Regions from separate parts of the Rossellomorea sp. H136 genome, predicted to be linked through region 1. Evidence: predicted binding sites of a transcription regulator. Region 1 holds the regulator's gene; each other region holds the start of a gene.
What was found. Region 1 encodes Rex, which represses fermentation and respiration genes when NADH is low (regulators of the CRP and FNR family bind a similar motif). Its sites were predicted from a motif close to TTGTGAAATATTTCACAA; they were not measured.
Positions count from the first base shown of each region.

Region 1 (5,025 bases):
GTGCATGGCTTGAAGAGGGTTCCTATGATTTTAGCTTCAGTGGATTGAAGTCGGCGGTTATTAACACGCTACACAATGCGAAGCAAAAAGGAGTAACCATTCATCCACAGGATTTGGCAGCGAGCTTTCAAGCCAGTGTGATTGATGTGTTAGTGACCAAAACTGTTAAAGCTTTAAAGGAATATGGAGTGGAACAAGTATTACTGGCTGGTGGAGTTGCCGCCAATAAAGGCTTGCGTGCTGCCCTTCAAGAAGCATTTGAAGAGGTGGAAGTGGAGTTAATCATCCCTCCGATATCCCTTTGTACGGACAATGCAGCTATGATTGCAGCTGCTGGAACGATTTTATTTGAACGAGGAAAAAGAGGAAGCATGGATATGAATGCTCATCCTGGACTTGATATAGAGAATTTCTAAAAGGGAAAGCTTAGGCGAAACTTCGTTTAAGCTTTTTTATTGGTTCTAGTTATTGTTCTCGGTTTTGTTGATATCTTGTGAGTGAATGAGAGGAGAAAGTAACGAACATACGTTTTATCAACAGACTGTGGATAAAATGTTAGTAACCACATAAATGATGTGTACACTATGTGAAAAAGCTCTAGTATGAATGACCTATTTTTTGGAAAAGTTTGTGGATAACTTGCGTTGGAATTGTGGATTATGTGGAAAACCTCTGCTTTTAGAGGATGAAAGGGATTTGAATTGTGGATAATGATGTGGAATAAGAAAGGATCGGGGGTCGCTAGTTATCCCCAATCCTGTGGATTATTGTTCTTCTTGAAGAATCTCCTCGATTTCTGTCCATTCTTCCAATAGAGAATCAAGCTCTTCTTTTGCTTTTGTGAGGGAGTCATTGATGTCCTGAACCTTTTCGTGATCTTGAAAAATCTCAGGGTCACAGAGGAGATCCTCTTTTAACTGGATGTCTTCTTCAAGACCTTCCATGAGACCTTCTATTTCTTCTACTCTGCGTTTTCGTTGACGCTCAAGCTTCTTCGCCTCTTTATCGATCTTGTGGGACTGTTTTTGAGTGGTCACCTGTGATGACACTTGTACTCCTTGTTCCATCCGCTCGAGTGCAGCCAATTCTTCCTGCTGTTGTAATTTCTCTACATAATAATCGTAATCGCCAAGGTATTCGGTCGATCCCCTTTTGGAGAGTTCTACAACCTTTGTAGCAATACGATTGATGAAATAACGGTCGTGTGATACAAAGAGAATCGTCCCAGGGTAGTCAATCAAGGCATTCTCCAGCACTTCTTTGCTGTCTAGATCCAGATGATTCGTCGGTTCATCCAGGATCAAGACATTCCCTTTTTCCATCATGAGCTTGGAAAGTGCCAGACGTGCCTTCTCTCCACCACTCAGTGTGGAAACAGGCTTTAAGACATCTTCCCCTGAGAATAAGAAGTTTCCAAGTACTGTACGGATTTCTTTTTCCATTTTCATTGGGTATTCGTCCCACAGTTCATTTAAGACAGTCTTATTGGAAGATAGTTCGGCTTGTTCTTGATCATAATAACTAATCGAAACATTTGATCCGAATTTATATGCTCCTTCAAGAGGTTGCAGTTTATTGACCAATGTTTTCAAAAGGGTCGATTTCCCGATTCCGTTTGGACCTACAAGAGCGATACTGTCTCCCTTTTTAACAGAGAAGTCGATGTGAGATGAAATCTGTTCGTCTTTTCCATATCCGATGGTAAGGTCTTGGACGTGAAGAACATCATTTCCACTTGGACGATCAATTTGAAAAGCAAAGTTGGCAGATTTCTCATCACCCAAAGGCCTATCCATCTTGTCCATTCGTTCCAGCTTTTTTCTGCGGCTTTGGGCCATCTTGGTCGTCGAGGCACGGGCGATATTCCGTTGAATGAAGTCTTCGAGTTTCGCGACCTCCTGTTGCTGGCGCTCGAACATCTTAAGATCCTTTTCGTAGTCTTCCGCTTTCTGTTCAAGGTATTTACTGTAATTCCCCAGGTATTTCTTGCTTCGGTTCCGGGAAATCTCATACACTTGATTGACGACGCTATCCAGGAAGTACCGGTCATGGGAAACGATCAGGACGGCTCCTTCATAGCTTTGAAGGTACGTCTCAAGCCATGACAAAGTCTCAATATCAAGATGGTTGGTCGGCTCATCAAGAATGAGAATGTCAGGTTTGGTTAAAAGAAGTTTCCCAAGAGCGAGACGGGTTTTCTGGCCACCGCTCAATGTGGATATCTTTGTATCGTAATCAAAATCTGCGAAATTCAATCCGTGAAGAACAGAGCGGATATCTGCTTCATATTGGTAACCACCGGAATCCTTGAACCTGACTTGAAGCTCATCGTATTCTTTTAATACGCGTTGATAGAGCTCTTCTTTTTCATACACCGAAGGATCAGCCATCTGCTGCTCCAATGTTCTTAATTGCTTTTCCTGTCTCTGCAATTCCTCGAAGACGGTCAACATTTCCGACCAAATGGATAAATCAGATTCCAAGCCGGTATTCTGAGCCAGGTATCCAATGGAAACCCCTTTTGGTTTCGTGATGTCTCCGGAATCATAGGAGAGATGACCTGCAATTATTTTTAAAAGAGTCGACTTTCCTGCCCCGTTGCGTCCGACGAGAGCCACCCGATCTCTTGTCTGTATTTCAAGCTTGATATTTGATAGGATATTATCTGCACCAAAGTTTTTCGTTAGTTGATTCACTTGTAGTAGAATCATGACGTTTCACCTCTATTTCATAGTGCTAGTGTACCGTATTTGGGAGGGGGACGGCAATAAATCGACTATTAATCTTCGTACACTTAGGATAAAATATAGTGTATGATGGTTAGTAGAGTATTAAATTCTGTATGCTTTCAATTTTGGAAGCGGTATCAGAGGTTTTGAATAGATGTGGGGGAATACAATATGAACCAGGATACAACGAAAATTCCACAGGCAACGGCTAAGCGCCTTCCGCTATATTATCGCTTTATCAAGAATCTGTACTCGTCGGGAAAGCAGAGAGTTTCATCGAAAGAATTGAGTGAAGCGGTGAAGGTTGATTCTGCCACGATACGCAGAGATTTTTCTTATTTTGGAGCGTTAGGTAAAAAGGGTTATGGATATAATGTCAATTACCTACTATCCTTTTTTCGTAAGACATTAGATCAAGATGCCATTACGAAGGTTGTGCTGATAGGTGTAGGGAATCTCGGTACAGCGTTTCTTCATTATAATTTCATAAAAAATAATAATACTAAGATTGAAATGGCTTTTGAAGTGGATGAAAAGAAGGTTGGGACACAAATCAGCGATGTACCCGTTTTTCATTTAAATGATTTAGAAGAGGGTCTTGAAGGGCATGATATTGAAGTGGCCATTCTGACAGTTCCGGCATCTTCTGCTCAAAATATCACAGACCGATTGGTATCTTCAAATATTAAAGGAATCCTGAATTTCACTCCTGCAAGATTAACGGTGCCGGACCATATCCGCGTCCATCATATTGATCTGGCAGTTGAGCTTCAATCACTGGTATACTTCTTAAAGCATTATTCAGAGGATGACACGGAAATGTCACAAGATGGAATCATATCCGAATAGAAAATAATTCGTAAATACGTTATGATAGAATGGTAAAAGAGGAGGTGTCTCATTATGTTAGGTGCAGGTAGTATCGTATTAATATCGGTTGTTGCTTTACTGATCTTTGGGCCAAAGAAATTGCCTGAGTTAGGGAAAGCAGCTGGTAATACATTACGTGAATTTAAGAATGCAACAAAGGGCTTAGCAGATGATGAGGACGATAATAGTAAAAAAGCTAAGTAGGGTAGGATGAACGCCATGAGTCAAAGTCAAAGAGACATGACAGTCTATGAACATATAGGAGAATTGCAAAAACGACTCATGTTTGTAGTCGTTTTCTTCTTGTTAGCGGTAATTGGGAGCTTTTTTCTTGCGGAACCGTTGATTCGATATTTGCAGCACGCAGATGAAGCGAAAGAATTGACGATGAACGCCTTTCGGATTACAGACCCTCTCAAAATCTATATGGAAATGATCATGTTTATTGCGATCATCATGACATCACCCATCATTCTATTTCAAGTATGGTCGTTCGTAAGTCCAGGCTTATATGAGAAAGAGAGGAAGGTAACGCTTAGTTACATACCGATTTCTGTCATTCTTTTCTTAGGTGGATTGTCATTTTCATATTTTATTTTGTTTCCATATGTTGTGAAATTCATGATGGGTTTATCAACCAATTTGAATATCCAGCAAGTGATTGGAATTAATGAATACTTTCATTTCTTGTTTCAAATAACCATTCCATTTGGATTTCTATTTCAACTGCCGGTTATTATGCTGTTTCTGACACGCCTGGGGATTATTACCCCGATGCTGCTGGCGCAAATGAGAAAAGTGGCGTACTTCGTATTGTTGGTCATCGCGGCCTTCATTACACCGCCGGACATCGTCTCGCATTTAATGGTAACCGTTCCTTTGCTGCTTCTTTATGAAATCAGTATTTGGATTTCTAAAATCGGATATAAAAAGGTTTTAGAAGCAGAACAAAAGCTTGAAATGGAACAGTTCGAGGATATAAATAAGGATTGATCAAATGATCAATCCTTATTTTTTATTCTCTATTTTCTTTTTGATTTTGAAATGCAACAACACCATCCGCAACCCTGAACCAAAATCAAGGGTTGCCAGAAAGACGAGCATATAAGCGAAAAATCCCCAACCATCATCCTGTACATTTTGCACAGCAAAGTATGTGAAGAGCACACCGAGAAGGAGATAGATCACGCCTGAGAATAATGGTGATCTCCTCATAGAAATAATCCTCCAATAAATCCTTGTATTTGTTCAGCTTCGTTGATCATTTTTTCAATTTCATCCTTATAGATAGATTGCATTAGAACGACCGTTGTATTCATGGCAACATGGGCAAATATTGGAACCAGTATCCGCTTCGTTTTGACATAAAGAAACGCAAAGGTAAAGCCCATAGCAGAGTACAAGATCACATGCTCAGGCTCAAAAT
Region 1 covers NZ_CM166371.1:260,124-265,148, forward strand. The annotation lists gene tsaD (tRNA (adenosine(37)-N6)-threonylcarbamoyltransferase complex transferase subunit TsaD) at 1-416, shown strand, start outside; gene ACYH0O_RS01480 (ABC-F family ATP-binding cassette domain-containing protein) at 765-2,711, opposite strand; gene ACYH0O_RS01485 (redox-sensing transcriptional repressor Rex) at 2,901-3,578, shown strand; gene ACYH0O_RS01490 (twin-arginine translocase TatA/TatE family subunit) at 3,633-3,803, shown strand; gene tatC (twin-arginine translocase subunit TatC) at 3,819-4,592, shown strand; gene ACYH0O_RS01500 (YdiK family protein) at 4,608-4,814, opposite strand; gene ACYH0O_RS01505 (CPBP family intramembrane glutamic endopeptidase) at 4,811-5,025, opposite strand, start outside.

Region 2 (5,025 bases), 1.2 Mb from region 1:
GAACACGGCACTAATCCTAAAACTGAAATACTGGCAGGAATTACAACATTTCTAACAATGGTTTACATTGTCGTTGTCAATCCCATTATATTAGCCGACGCAGGTGTGCCATTTGATCAAGTCTTCTTAGCAACCATTATTTCAGCCGTAGCCGGAACGTTATGGATGGCCTTGTTCGCAAATTATCCAATTGCCATCGCACCAGGTATGGGATTGAATGCTTACTTTACGTACTCTGTAGTAGGTGCAAATGATGATATTTCTTATATCGTTGCATTCTCTGCCGTTTTTGTAGCAGGTATCATCTTTATCATTCTTTCATTAACACCATTCAGAAAAAAATTGATCGAAGCCATACCACAAAATCTAAAGCACGGCATCACCGCAGGAATCGGGTTGTTCATTGCTTTTATCGGATTACGACTGACAGGACTTATCCAAGCTCATCCAACGAATTTAGTACAACTGGGGGATCTTCATTCATCTTCAGCGATATTAGCTTTAATCGGTTTGGCTGTTACCCTTATCCTCATGGTCTTACGTGTTCATGGTGCATTATTTATCGGAATGATTGTCACTGGTCTCGTTGCCTTCTTCACAGGAGAATTATCATTTAAAGAAGGGTTTGTGGCTCTTCCACATCTTCCAGAAGGACTGATCGTATCAAATCCTCTTACAGCATTTGCCGATGTCTTTCAATACGGGCTATATGCCGTTGTGTTCTCATTCTTACTTGTAACTATCTTTGACACAACAGGAACTATGATCGGAGTGGCTCAACAAGCAGGTCTTATGAAAGGCAACACGATGCCAAGAGCACGTGAAGCACTACTGGCGGATTCCATTGCAACAACTGTAGGGGCGATGTTTGGGACAAGTCCTACCTCCGCTTATATCGAATCTTCAGCCGGTGTTTCCGCTGGAGGAAGAACAGGATTAACAACATTAACGGTTTCTATTCTGTTCATCGCTGCTGCATTCTTCGGTCCTCTTGTAAGTGCCGTATCAGGAATTTCAGCCATTACAGCTCCTGCCCTTATCATCGTAGGAAGCTTAATGATGGGGAGCATTTCTCATATTAAATGGGATCAGTTAGATGAATCCTTCCCTGCATTTCTAATCATTCTTAGCATGCCGTTAACATCAAGCATCGCAACCGGGATAGCTCTCGGATTCATATCTTATCCATTATTAAAAGTAGTAAAAGGGCAATGGAAGCAGGTACACCCACTCGTGTATATCTTTGCCGTCCTGTTCTTCTATCAGCTGGCATTCCTTCCTCATTAACTCGATATAGATACTCGAAAGACCGTTCATAATGAACGGTCTTTTTGTGGTGCAAATTCAGCTGGTTGTGTCCATATTCTCTTGACGCTTTTTAGATTTTTGTCACCAAAAGTTAAACAATATATATCCGGCATTTCAAGCTTTCTCCAAAACCTGATATCATATTGAGGATCAAAGTAACTCATGATCAGAACCATGATATTACCGTGTGTTCCAATCGCAACGTTTTTCCCATTATATTCTTCAATGATCTTAAATATCCCTTGTACGCCCCTTTTTTGAGCGATGAGATTCGACTCTCCTCCTTCTAAGGAAAAAGCAGGATCCTCCCAAACCAATGAGATTGCCTCCTCAAAGTTTTGAACTGGTTTTCCAGAGAGTGTTCGTTCTCTCATTTCTTCATACAAATTGATTCCCTGACCAATATAGCGGGCTGTCCCTTCAACGGTTTCCACCGCCCTTTTATACGGACTGGAACATACTGCATCAATCTCTTCATTCTTTAATAATTCCGTTACATGCTCAGCATCCACTTTACCTTTGCCTGATAAGGGTCTGGTTAACTCCTCGGGGGTGTATTCCGAGTGAGCATGCCTCACTAGATACAGTTGTGTAATTGCCAACTTCATTCACTCCTATTTACTTTCCAGCCATAAAAATGAGCCGTCATGCAGAACTGCTACCCTTATTTCCATACAACGTCCAATTGACCAGCATAAAATGTTATCGCCTTTTTATAAGGTTCGATGGTGGAGTCTTGTGATGATTCTCCAATGCATGTCAGGAGTAGCTCCATTGCTTGACTGTGTTCGTTCAAATTATAGAGGGTCATAGAATAAAAGACCGACAACACTTTATTTTCAGGAAATCGTCCTATTCCTTTCTCGAACACCGATTTGCTTTTTTCATACTCTCCCAATGTCCGATATGTACTCCCTAATCCAAGATACGCGCCTTGTAAATCTTTATCATCCAGTCCCAATTGAATCGAATTCTCGTAATAAGGAGCGGCTTCGCTTTCGAGTCCCATTGCGTCATGGCTCCATGCACATTGGTAATGGAGAAAACCATTATCTGGTTCTTCCCCAATCAATCGCTTCCACCTTTTAATGGAAGCTGCATATTCTCCCGACTCTCTCAATGCAATGGCTTTTTCTATTTTTCTATTCATTTGAAATCACCCATTTATTCGGGAATGAACTCCATCAACCAGGAATCATGGTGTTTGCCTTCATGAAGCTCATGCTCCCGTAGTATTCTCGCTTTACTATACCCACATTTCTCATAGCAACGGATCGCTCTGGTGTTCCAAGTCATGGGATCCACCACGAGGCGGTGGACCCCCTCTTTCTTGAGCAAGTACTCTACTACAGCTCGAATGAGTTTCGTCCCTACTCCCCTGTTCCAATATGTCGCTTCTCCGATGAATTGATCCGTACCGTAAATCACTTCATCTAAATTCGTGTAACCATATCGTATCATTGTTTCTTCATCAAGCTGATAATACTGGAGATAACCAATTTCATTCCCCTCATACTCGACCAGACAACCTAAGACGTCCCTCTCTGCCAGGAATTTCTCCTCCACCATCTGAAGAGTGAAGGGGCGGTCCCTCCCTTCATAAAACTCCAGTACCACTGGATCCTGCAACCACCTTGCCAACGTGTATTTATCCTCCTCCTCTAACCGACGGATATATAAATCCCCACTCCTGACATTCATACACACACCTCCCATAACTCTCCTCTTCCTCTATACATTCATCACATATCAAAAAAAACCCTTTTTTTTGAAAGAAGGACCTGGGTCCATTCCTCTGTATGACAAGTTTGTGAATTCATTCACATTTATGTATGTTAGGCTATATTTCAGACTAGAATAACAATCTGTTTCGTGTTATCATTTTATTGTGAATTACTTCACAATATCTCCACTCGTATACTTAAAGCTTTATTACTTTCTTTTAATCTGGCCATTGTTAGATTCATGGACCAATTTATTTACAAATAATTAGTGAATAGGTGAGGACGTATGACAATCAAGTGCACTAACAAAGTAGCTTTAATCGGTACAGGATTTGTAGGTTCAAGTTATGCCTTTGCTCTCTTGAATCAAGGAATCGCACATGAACTTGTGATGATTGATTTGAATAAGGAGAAAGCTGACGGAGACGCACGTGATTTAAATCATGGTCTTGCTTTCGCTTCCCCTATGAAAATATCTGCAGGAGATTACAGTGATTGTAAAGATGCTGACTTGGTCGTGATTACGGCAGGAGCGAACCAGCAGCCGGGTGAAACCCGTCTGGACCTGGTGGAAAAGAATGTGAAAATCTTTAAAAACATTGTAGACTCTGTCATGAATAGTGGATTCAACGGCATTTTCCTTGTGGCGACGAACCCTGTCGACATCTTGACGTATTCAACGTGGAAGTTTTCCGGTCTGCCGAAAGAAAGAGTCATCGGATCAGGGACGATCCTCGATACAGCAAGACTTCGTTACTTAGTCGGAGAGCATTTTGATATTGATACACGGAATATTCATGCCTATATTATGGGAGAACATGGAGATACTGAGTTTCCTGTTTGGAGCCACACGACTGTAGGCGCAAGTCATTTAAGTGAGTTGATTGATCTCCACCAAGATGACGTGCAGAATCAGCTCGATGATATATTCGTCAATGTAAGAGATGCAGCCTACCACATCATTGAACGGAAAGGCGCAACCTATTACGGCATAGCCATGGGGCTTGCCAGGATTACCAAAGCTATCTTTAACAACGAAAATAGCATTTTAACCGTTTCTGCTCTCCTTGATGGAGAATATGATCAGGAAGACATATACATCGGTGTCCCTGCAATTATTAATGGCGAGGGTATCAGAAAAGTCGTCGAGCTTCCGTTAAATGATAAAGAAAGAACCCAATTCGCTCACTCTGCAGAGATGCTGAAAAATGTGATGAAAAAAGCGATGGATTCTTGATTTACTCCCTTTGTTAAAATGAATAGACACGCACGCCCATTGGACCTCCTCATATGATAAAGAGAATTCTTTATGAGGAGGTTCTTCTATGTACGATCACAGACAACTATTCCCTGGTTTTCCTGGGGGAGGTAGCGGGTTCCCCGGCTTTCCTGGGGGAGGTCAAGGATCTGGCGGTGGCTTTCCAGGCTTTCCAAGTGGAGGACAAGGCGCACCCAGCTCACCACCACCTACAGGCGGGCAAGGCGGACAAAATCAACCACCACCCGGACCACCACCGAACTTCCAACCACAAAAAACGGTAATGCAAGGAACACAAGGTGGACCAAGTGTCTTTGCAGTAGACCCGGGTGCCATCAGAAGATGTTTATTCCGCTACACGTATATTTGGTTAAGAAGAGATGCTTTTTGGTTTTATCCTGTCTTTGTTGGGCGCCGTTCCATTGCCGGGTGGAGATGGATCGGATTCACATGGGTATACTTCGGCATCGATTTAGATAAAATTGAATCCTTTACTTGCGTGTAGGTTTGCTCATGTATTCATATCCTTACTATAGAACCGGCAACACCAATGGGACGATTACTGTAACTGGTGAGAATACACTTTATGTGGATCCCGATCAAGCCATCGTCTCTATCGGTGTTTTCACTAAAGATGAAGAACTTGAAGCGGCACAAAACCAAAACCAACAACAGTCCACTGAAGTCGTTCAATCACTATTAAATAATGGTGTGTCACAAAAAGATATCCAAACC
Region 2 covers NZ_CM166371.1:1,493,747-1,498,771, reverse strand. The annotation lists gene ACYH0O_RS07575 (NCS2 family permease) at 1-1,287, shown strand, start outside; gene ACYH0O_RS07570 (histidine phosphatase family protein) at 1,314-1,904, opposite strand; gene ACYH0O_RS07565 (tetratricopeptide repeat protein) at 1,973-2,458, opposite strand; gene ACYH0O_RS07560 (GNAT family N-acetyltransferase) at 2,473-3,009, opposite strand; gene ACYH0O_RS07555 (L-lactate dehydrogenase) at 3,319-4,269, shown strand; gene ACYH0O_RS07550 (hypothetical protein) at 4,358-4,795, shown strand; gene ACYH0O_RS07545 (SIMPL domain-containing protein) at 4,804-5,025, shown strand, end outside.
Region 2: a site for Rex is predicted at 3,195-3,212, ahead of ACYH0O_RS07555 (L-lactate dehydrogenase). Genes of this name have one in related genera too.

Region 3 (5,025 bases), 450 kb from region 1:
CGTCACCAGGGAATGCTTCACGGCCTGGAGGACGACGTAATAATAATGAAAGCTCACGGTAAGCAGATGCTTGCTTAGAAAGATCATCATATACAACAAGAACGTGCTTGCCGCTATGCATGAATTCTTCACCCATTGTGATACCAGCGTATGGCGCTAAGAATAGCATTGGAGCTGGTGAAGCAGCTGAGGCCGTTACAACGATTGTGTAATCAAGGGCACCATGCTTACGAAGCGTTTCAACTGCATTACGTACAGTTGATTCTTTTTGTCCGATCGCAACATAGATACAGATCATGTCTTGATCTTTTTGATTTAGGATCGAGTCGATTGCAACAGATGTTTTACCTGTTTGACGGTCTCCAATGATTAACTCACGTTGACCACGACCGATTGGAACAAGCGCGTCAATCGCTTTGATACCTGTTTGAAGTGGCTCGTGTACGGATTTACGATCCATAACACCAGGTGCTCCACCTTCAATTGGACGTGTTTTCGTTGTCGCAATTGGACCTAATCCATCAACTGGTTGTCCAAGTGAGTTTACAACACGACCTACTAATTCTTGTCCTACTGGAACTTCCATGATACGTCCAGTACGACGAACCTCATCGCCTTCACGAATGTCTTTAAATGGTCCGAGAATGATGATACCTACGTTGTTCTCCTCTAAGTTCTGCGCCATACCCATGACACCGTTAGAAAATTCAACAAGCTCTCCAGCCATGACATTGTCGAGGCCATGAGCACGAGCGATACCGTCACCGATTTGGATAACTGTACCTACATCGCTTACTTTCATCTCAGACTGATAGTTTTCAATTTGCTTTTTTATCAGCGCGCTGATTTCTTCCGCCTTGATGCTCATGAATTTCACCCCTCATTTATACGAAAGTTAACGAACAAGTTCACGCTCAAGACGATCCAACTTGCCAGCAAGTGTTCCGTCATAAATACGGTTGCCGATACGGACCTTAAGCCCACCAAGTATGTTCTCGTCTATCACATTCTCAATTCTTAATGATTGTTTACCAATTTTCTTAGCAAAAGAAGCTGACATTGCTGTCTTCTCATCTTCTGTTAAAGCACGTACGGAATACACCTTTGCTTCTGCAATTCCTCTAGCTTCATTAGAAAGCTCGATGAATGCATCGACAACGCCCACTACCTGATCTTCACGATGACGATCAGTCATGAGAAGCAATGTATTCAATACTGATACTGATACAGTAGAGAATGCTTCTTTCAACATATCTTTCTTCCTATCCGTCGAAAACTTCGGATTTTCCAAAAGAATGCTTAATTCTTTATTTTGGATAAAAACGGCTTTCACTGCACGAAGCTCTTGTTCAATCGCTTCTAATTGATTGTGTTCTTTGGCAATTTCGAAAAGAGCTAACGCATAGCGTTTTGCGACTGTAGAGTAGCTCATCGCTCTTCTCCTGCCTCTTTAATATAATCGTTGATAAGCTTCTGTTGATCTTGAACAGAAAGTTCTTTTTCAATCACTTTCGATGCAATCAGAACAGATAGTGAAGCAACCTGCTCGCGTAATGCTGCCATCGCTTGTTCTTTCTGCGTCTCGATTTCACGTTTCGCAGATTCTTTCAAGCGCTCAGATTCCTGACGAGCGGCAATGATGATTTGTTCACGTTGCTCATCGCCTTGCTTCTTAGAGTTCTCGATCATCGCTTGCGCTTCTTGACGAGCCTCTTTTAATAGTTGACGCTGTTCTTCTAAGCTCTTATTTGCTTCTAGACGGCTTTGTTCAGCCGCTTCTATTTCGCTTGCAATGTGATTCTCACGCTCATGCATGATGCCCATCAAAGGACCCCAGGCAAACTTCTTCAGTAACGCAAGAAGGATAAGGAACATAGCAAGCTGGAATACGATATCTCCACCTGTAAAGCCGCCACCAGCTCCAAGGACAAATGCGTTTGTAAGCACGCGGTTTCACTCCCTTCAAGAGTCAATGCCTTCCATAAAGAAAGCTGTACAATATCGGCAAATGCCGTATCATTCATAGTCACATGTTCATAAGTACTAAACATAAAGGAATGGCGAAGGTTCTTATCGAATGATCTTCGCCATCTTGAACTTTAAACTGCTATTATTGACCCATTACGATGAATGCGATAACTACTGCGATGATAGGAATCGCCTCTACTAACGCAACCCCGATGAACATTGTAGTTTGAAGCATTCCACGAGCTTCCGGTTGACGAGCCATACCTTCTACCGTACGTGAAACAATAAGACCGTTACCAATACCTGCACCTAGTGCTGCTAAACCGATTGCAATTGCTGCTGCTAAAAGACCCATTCTGAATTTCCTCCTTTAAATGTATGAAAAAATGTTTTGAGTAGTTTTGTTCAATTTTTGAACAGGGTATATATTAATGGTCCAGGCTGACTTTGTGAGCCATATAAACCATCGTTAACATAACAAAAATAAATGATTGGATTGCGCCGACAAAAATTGAGAAAGCTTGCCATACAATCGTTGGGATAATGGCACCCAGTAATCCGGCTGCTCCCATGTGTGCGAGGCTTCCTACCAGTAAAGTAAGCAGGATTTCCCCAGCGTAGATGTTACCGTAAAGACGAAGACCAAGCGTTAGTGTGTTGGCAAATTCTTCAATGATCTTCAGCGGGAATAAGAACGACATAGGTCTGAAGAAGTCTTTACCGTATTCACCGAAGCCTTTCATCTTGATTGCATAATAGTGTGTTAACACAACGACCATAACTGCAAGGGTCATAGTGATAACTGGATCCGCTGTTGGTGACTTCCACCATAATTCGTGGTCAATGACTACCGAGAACGGAAGTCCTAACATATTTGAAACGAAAATGTACATGAGTAAAGTAAGTCCAAGGAGATGGAAACGACCACCTGTTTTCCAATCCATATTACTTTTCACAATATTTTTGACAAAGTCCATGACCCACTCCATAAAGTTTTGCACTCCGGTCGGTTTCATGGCCAGTCTACGAGTTGACAGAACGGCGATTAAGAAAACAACGGCACTTGCCACTGTGATCATCAGTACGTTCGCCAGGTTAAAAGTTAACCCTAAAAACTCGGCTGTAGGATTTTCATGATGCAATGAAATTCACCTCTCTTCCCCGCTATTTATGAGCTAAAAGCTGCTGAATAAAATAATCTATCATAATGACAAGGTAAATTGTCATTAATCCCATAATGACGCTCAGGAGATGAAAGTGCTCAGGGTATTCCGTTGCAATAATGACTGCAAAGGCCGCACCTGCCATCCTTGAGAAGGTTCCTAAAGATCGAACCTTTTGACCAGATTCTACTGCATCACCGAATCGCACGGTTCTCCTCATAATCAGCCAGTGACTAAACAGACTGATGCCTGTCCCCAAAATAAGCCCAAGGAAAATAGACTGATAGGAAGTAAAACCCCAACCGAGGACGTAAAGGGAAAGGAGGAAAAATATGTACTTACGATGCCTGTTAAACAATTGCTGAAGTTCTGGCATACATTAATCTCCCGAATTGAAATGTTGGACTGTACGGAGCATGGTGTAGATTCCTGTTGCGAGCCCAAGGAGTAGTCCAATAATTAAGAAAAGTGGTGTGGTGCTCCATATTCCATCTAACCATCTCCCGCCGAAGATCCCTATTAAGATAGAACCAACAAGCTGGGAAAGAATAGCAGAATACAAGACCATTGATTGATACGGGCGCCGATCATTTTGACGCATTTTTTTCATCTCCACACATGTGATTTAGTGGGAAATCGTTGACACTGTACAAATGATGAAAAACCGTTTCCATACGGGTTCAACCCTTGTGAAAACCTTATCATTTTATACCCTTTGTAAGCATACAATAGGGTATTATCTATGTCAATGAGTTCAAGTTAAAAAGTTCACAACCTATCCACGCGTTTCCAAATTGTTCACATTTTTAACACATTTACAGAAAAGCGGAGGGGGCTCGCCCTGGGGCGACAAGCATAAGATGAACTGACCGGAAAGGCGACTTTTGCCTTTTTGGTCAATTTAGCTTATGACCTCGAGCCTCTACCCGCCGGAGCTGGACATGCCGAAAAGCGGAGGGAGAATGTGGTCTCGCTCATACATAGATTCTATCTTCACACGCCCCTCCATTATATAGAAAATTCTTTTTATGAGTAACCCTTGAATTTAATGTAAATACTTCCAGTCAACTGAGAAACTTCCATATTTTTTACATAGAAGACAAAGGTCCGTCCCTCATCAGTTTGAATCTGGTGAGGGACGGACCTTTAGGTTATTTGTTTATTCGTTCGGATCGAAGGATTTAGGACGTTCATCCAGGTGACCGAAATGGTATCGAATAGCTTGGGTGATTCGGTAAGAAGCTTGTCCATCTCCATATGGATTTGTTGCTTTTGACATTTTGTTGTGTGCATCTGAATTAGTCAGTAGCTCTTTAGCAAGCTTGTAAATGTTTTCTTCTTCGTTTCCAGCAAGCTTCAGTGTTCCTGCTTCAATTCCTTCAGGACGCTCAGTGGTATCACGAAGGACAAGGACAGGGACCCCTAATGAAGGAGCCTCTTCTTGAACACCACCTGAATCCGTTAAGATCAAGTGTGCTCTGGATGCGAAGTTATGGAAATCGATCACATCCAGCGGCTCAATCAGGTGAATTCGCTTGTCATCTCCCAATACTTCATCCGCTACTTCACGAACAGCCGGATTTAAGTGTACCGGGTATACCACCTGAATATCATCATGCTCTTCTACTAATCGCTTAATTGCACGGAACATGTTTCTCATTGGTTGTCCAAGATTTTCACGACGGTGAGCAGTCAATAAGACTAATCGGTCGTCCCCAACCTTCTCCAATACATCATGATGGTACTCATCTTTTACAGTTGTTTTCAACGCATCAATTGCTGTATTACCTGTAATGAAAATCCCTTCTTCTTTTTTACTTTCATTGAGAAGATTTTGGGATGATTTTTCAGTAGGTGCAAAATGAAGATCTGCCATTACACCAGTTAGCTGACG
Region 3 covers NZ_CM166371.1:4,758,027-4,763,051, forward strand. The annotation lists gene atpA (F0F1 ATP synthase subunit alpha) at 1-868, opposite strand, end outside; gene ACYH0O_RS23825 (F0F1 ATP synthase subunit delta) at 896-1,432, opposite strand; gene ACYH0O_RS23830 (F0F1 ATP synthase subunit B) at 1,429-1,947, opposite strand; gene atpE (F0F1 ATP synthase subunit C) at 2,111-2,323, opposite strand; gene atpB (F0F1 ATP synthase subunit A) at 2,397-3,110, opposite strand; gene ACYH0O_RS23845 (ATP synthase subunit I) at 3,133-3,507, opposite strand; gene ACYH0O_RS23850 (AtpZ/AtpI family protein) at 3,511-3,732, opposite strand; gene wecB (non-hydrolyzing UDP-N-acetylglucosamine 2-epimerase) at 4,291-5,025, opposite strand, start outside.
Region 3: a site for Rex is predicted at 3,888-3,905, ahead of ACYH0O_RS23850 (AtpZ/AtpI family protein). Genes of this name have one in related genera too.

Region 4 (5,025 bases), 1.6 Mb from region 1:
CCAAATTGAGCACGTATATCCAGATCAATTAATGAATTCCCACTCAGATTTTCATTCGCCACAATCTCTACGATGGAGTGTTCATCCGACAGTTCCAGGTAATCCAATACATTATTCGAAACGATATTATGAGCAATCCTTCTTCCCATATCACGTTCCGGATGAACGACTTGGTTCGCACCTATTTTGCGCAATACTTTTTCATGATAATCATTTTGAGCCTTAACGGTAATTTTTTTCACTCCGATTTCTTTCATCATCAAGGTGGTTAAGATACTGGATTGGATATCGTCTCCAATAGCCACAATGACGTGATCAAAATTTCTGATTCCCAGGCTTTTTAATACGGATTCGTCCGTTGCATCTGCCACTACCGCATGAGAAGCAATGGAAGAGAATTCATTTACTTTATCTTCATCCTGATCAATCGCCATAACCTCCATGCCTTGATCTGATAATGAACGGACAATACTGCCTCCAAATCGTCCTAAACCAACAACCACAAACTCTTTTTTCACCATACATCCCCCCGCACTCTCTATATCCTTTATTTTAGCATAAAAAAAAGGAGAAAATGAAATTTCTCCCTGTTGTTCCCCTGTATTAAATTTAGATGGGGTTTGCAGATTAATCACTTCTTACCTTTAACATAATCTGCATCAAATAAAAACAGCCTCATTAACAGATATAAAGATGGAATCAATAATAGCAATCCTGCTATGAAGACGATGACCAGGGCCATTCCCATCGTTGGATTCGTTACACTTGTTTCTATCGTAATGAACGGTTTTAGAATATAAGGTAAATGCGATGCACCATAGCCAAAAAAGGCAAAGAAGAATTGCAGCATAACCAATATAAATGCCGTTCCAAAATTCTTACGCACGTATATCAATAGCGATGCACCAAAGAAGCATAGGAGTGACAACCCAAACATCCACCAAATATCAATCGCCTTCGCAAAATGCTCTGCATTATGCTCTCTCAACGATACAAATACTAATAAACTTGCGAGAATCGTAGGTGCACTCCAAAACAGAGAAAACGTCCTTAGTTCCTCCCTGGAATCCATATCTCCTGCACGGTTTGCATAATAAGTTAGAAATGTCGCACTGATAAATAACACCGACACAATGGAGAGGGCCACTACACTCCATGAATAGGGGCTGGTAAAAAGCTCCTTTGCGAGGAAGATGACCTTATCTCCCTTCTCTTCCAGAAATCCACCTTCTGAGATCGTTAATGCCGTGGATAAGGAAGCAGGAATTAATAACCCGGTCGCCCCATATAGAAACAGATAAACGATATTGTCCTTTGATCCGTAATTTCCGAAAGCATAGAAACTTCCTCTTATAGCTATTAAAATGATGGCGATACTTCCCGGAAGCAATAATGCCGTTCCATAATAATAGGCTGCGTCAGGAAAGAATCCCACAAGACCCACAAAGAAGAAGACAAAAAAGACGTTGGTTACTTCCCATACCGGAGAAAGGTATCGACTTATCAACACGTTCAATGTATGCTCCTTGCCTTTCATTCTCCCATAAAAGGCGAAGAAGCCGGCTCCAAAATCAATCGAGGCTACTATCAGGTAACCATAGAGGAAAATCCACAATACGGTAATCCCCACAACTTCCAAACTCATACCCATTCCTCCCTTAAAGCTTGAAGCTCCTTCTTCTCAGTCATCTGAAAAGAAGGAGTCTTATATATATCTGCTTAACTCGCTTTCTTAGGAAAACGTTGTTCTAATTCCGCCTCTGCAGGCTTATTTTTAAACATTTTAATCAGTACAACCACACATAGCACACCCAGAAGGATATAGAGGCCAACAAACAATGCAAACGTCAAGCCTACTCCATCAGCTTTAGTTGCTGCATCTGCCACTTTCATATACCCTCTCATAATCCATGGCTGGCGACCCACTTCGGCATAAATCCATCCAAATTCAATCGCTAGCATCGCAAGTGGTCCACTCGCTACAATTCCCCATAGCAACGGTTTATTCCATTCATTCCGCTTCTTCCACTTCCAGAATAAAACAAATGCTGAAGAAATAAAGATACTGTAGAACCCAATTGATACCATCAGGTCAAACATATAGTGAACCCATAAAGGCGGCCGCTCATCTTCAGGAAATTCATTCAGACCTATAACCTCTGTCTCAAAAGAACTCCCGGCTAGAAAACTTAAGAATCCAGGTAAGCGGATCTCATTATGGACCTCATTATTTTCATCCAGCGTTCCGAATACGATCAAGTCAGCATTCTCTTCCGTTTCAAAGTGCCACTCCGCTGCAGCGAGCTTTTCAGGCTGATACTCGGCAAGAAATTTAGCAGATAAGTCCCCTGCCAGAGCGGTTGCAAAAGCGAATATCAAAGCAGAAACCATCGTTAAACGCAGGGCTTTCTTATGATATTCCCCGCCTTTTTTACGAAGAATCGCGAATGCCGTAATCGCCGCCAACACTAAAGCCGATGTTAAATAGGCAGTCGTCAATACGTGAAACACTTTCGTAGGCGTGGCAGGATTCAGCATTGCAGCAATCGGATCGATATTAATCGCTTTTCCATTCTCTAATTCAAATCCTTGAGGAGTGTTCATAAACGCATTCACCGTTGTAATAAACAGTGCTGAAGCCGAAGAACCAATCATAACCGGAATCGTCAACAGCCAGTGAATCCACTTATTCTTAAAACGGTCCCAAGTATAAAGATAGATTCCTAAAAAGATAGCCTCAAAGAAAAACGCAAAAGTTTCCATAAATAATGGCAATGCAATCACTTGTCCGGCCACCTGCATAAATGATGGCCACAATAAAGACAGCTGCAACCCTATGGCTGTACCTGTTACAACTCCCACCGCAACCGTAATGGTAAATCCTCTCGCCCATCTTCTGGCAAGCAAAAGATAATGAGGATCATTTCGTTTGATTCCCATAAATTCCGCAATGGAAATCATAATCGGCACCCCTACCCCAATCGTCGCAAAAATAATATGGAATGCAAGGGTTGTCGAAGTGAGCATTCTACTCAAAATTACACCATCTAAAACCATTCTATACTCCCCCTACTGATCTACTTACTATCGTAAACAACTCTTTTCTACTGTTTATCACTTATTTTTCATTATAAAACCTGAAAATGAGTTTGTGATATGTTGAACATGAATATTTTGTGACGTTTTTCACAAACATTGATTGGTCTTTTATTTTAGAGGTTTTTGGGGTGGTTGGCAATGATGTTGCTTGGGGGCATGTGGCTTGTTTTTCAAGATATATTGGTACAAAAATTGACTAGAGATTACTGATGGGTGAAGTTTTTGGGAGAGAATAGATTCAACCTTTTCCTTTACCTTTTGAGGTAAGGTTCATGTTATTTAGTAGAAGATTGGCCACTCTGGAGGATTCAACACCTAAGAACTCTCTTGCTTGTTTGTTAGTAATAATCGGGCTTACTAGGAGTAAGTAATCATAAATGGCCTGTTGGTGAGCATTCCGGTCAAGTTCTCCACAATCAGGACAGTACCAAGATCTCATGTTACGTACCATATTGAATCTCTCGCAGCTGGTACACCTAACACCAGGTATGATTCCTTCATGCTGTTGTTGATATTTAGAAAATGGAGCATGCTCCTTCATTAGGGTATTGGCAATCTTTTTAATTTCCTTAACTTCAAAAATTGAATTCGAATTAGAGCAACTATGTTGAATGGAAAGAAATTTTGCAACGAGATTCTCTATTCTGATAGCCCTATCCAAAGCCTCCTTACTCTGATTTGAGGTAGATATTAAAGAAGAAGAGTTTGTGAATACAACTAAAAATTCAATTGGAATAATAGGGAGTTTTTTCTTATGGAGTCATTGTGTGAGGTGAATCTTATATCTATTCGCTTGTGAGAGGGGATTAGGGAAGCCTGTTACTTCTTCATTAAGAGTCCGGGAAAATTGTTCAAATTGAGCTCCGAATTCCATGGATCCAGCTATATTTTTTATTTCTAAAATCAATATAAAATTTCTAGTGAGAATTAGAGTATCAATTTGAAAGAAACTCTCCCCCATTGGTATACAGAGATCGTTAAGGACGAGCATATGTTGATTATCAATTGTACTCAACTGCCGGTCTACTTTACACTCTCCATGGTAACCTGTCCAAGCCTTAAGCAAGTTTTCTTCAATCTTGGATCTGAGGCTGGATTCTCGGGGTAGCCTCCTTAACAAGGCTTCAAAATAGATGATAATTAAGGGGATATCTCTTACTTTAATGATCAAATTATCATTCCTTTCCAATTTGGTACTAACTAGTATTCTATTTTCTAACAAGAATTCCCTTTATTTTTGGAATAATTCAAGTAATGATTTTTGTATCTCCCGTTAGAGAGATTTATCAACCGTTATTCTGGTTTAGCAACCGAAAATTGATTTTATCAACCTTTTTTTCACTATACCGACCGTTCTGCAAATTACGACAAATTCCTCGCAACATCCCACCGCCCCTAAACCACCTATAACACCTCACACCACCACTCCCCTAACAAAAAAGCCCCACACACACCAGTGCAGGGCTCCTCCAAACTCACATCGCATCCAACATCCTGAACTGCGATTTAACCAATTCATAATAATCACCCTGTTGCTCCATCAGCTCATCGTGGTTACCGGATTCTTTAATTCTTCCATTTTCCAGAACAAAGATATTGTCCGACTCACGTATCGTAGATAGGCGGTGGGCGATGATGATTGCAGTGCGACCGTTCAGTAGTTTTTTTAGCGCGTTTTGAATTTTAACTTCTGTTTCCGTATCAATAGATGCTGTTGCTTCATCTAAAATAATGATTCGAGGGTTCGCAAGAAGTGCTCGTGCAAAAGACAATAATTGTCTTTCACCAACGGATAAAACGTTGCCCCGTTCTTCCACTTCGGTCTCGTAACCATTGGAAAGCTTCTCGATAAATTCATTGGCACCGATTGCTTCGGCGGCTTTCTTAACCTCTTCGTCCGTAGCATCAGGGCGTCCGAATCGGATG
Region 4 covers NZ_CM166371.1:1,867,187-1,872,211, reverse strand. The annotation lists gene ACYH0O_RS09465 (potassium channel family protein) at 1-518, opposite strand, end outside; gene ACYH0O_RS09460 (cytochrome d ubiquinol oxidase subunit II) at 632-1,645, opposite strand; gene ACYH0O_RS09455 (cytochrome ubiquinol oxidase subunit I) at 1,720-3,057, opposite strand; gene ACYH0O_RS09450 (hypothetical protein) at 3,338-3,760, opposite strand; gene ACYH0O_RS09445 (nuclease-related domain-containing protein) at 3,860-4,165, opposite strand; gene ACYH0O_RS09440 (ABC transporter ATP-binding protein) at 4,575-5,025, opposite strand, start outside.
Region 4: a site for Rex is predicted at 3,175-3,192, ahead of ACYH0O_RS09455 (cytochrome ubiquinol oxidase subunit I). Genes of this name have one in related genera too.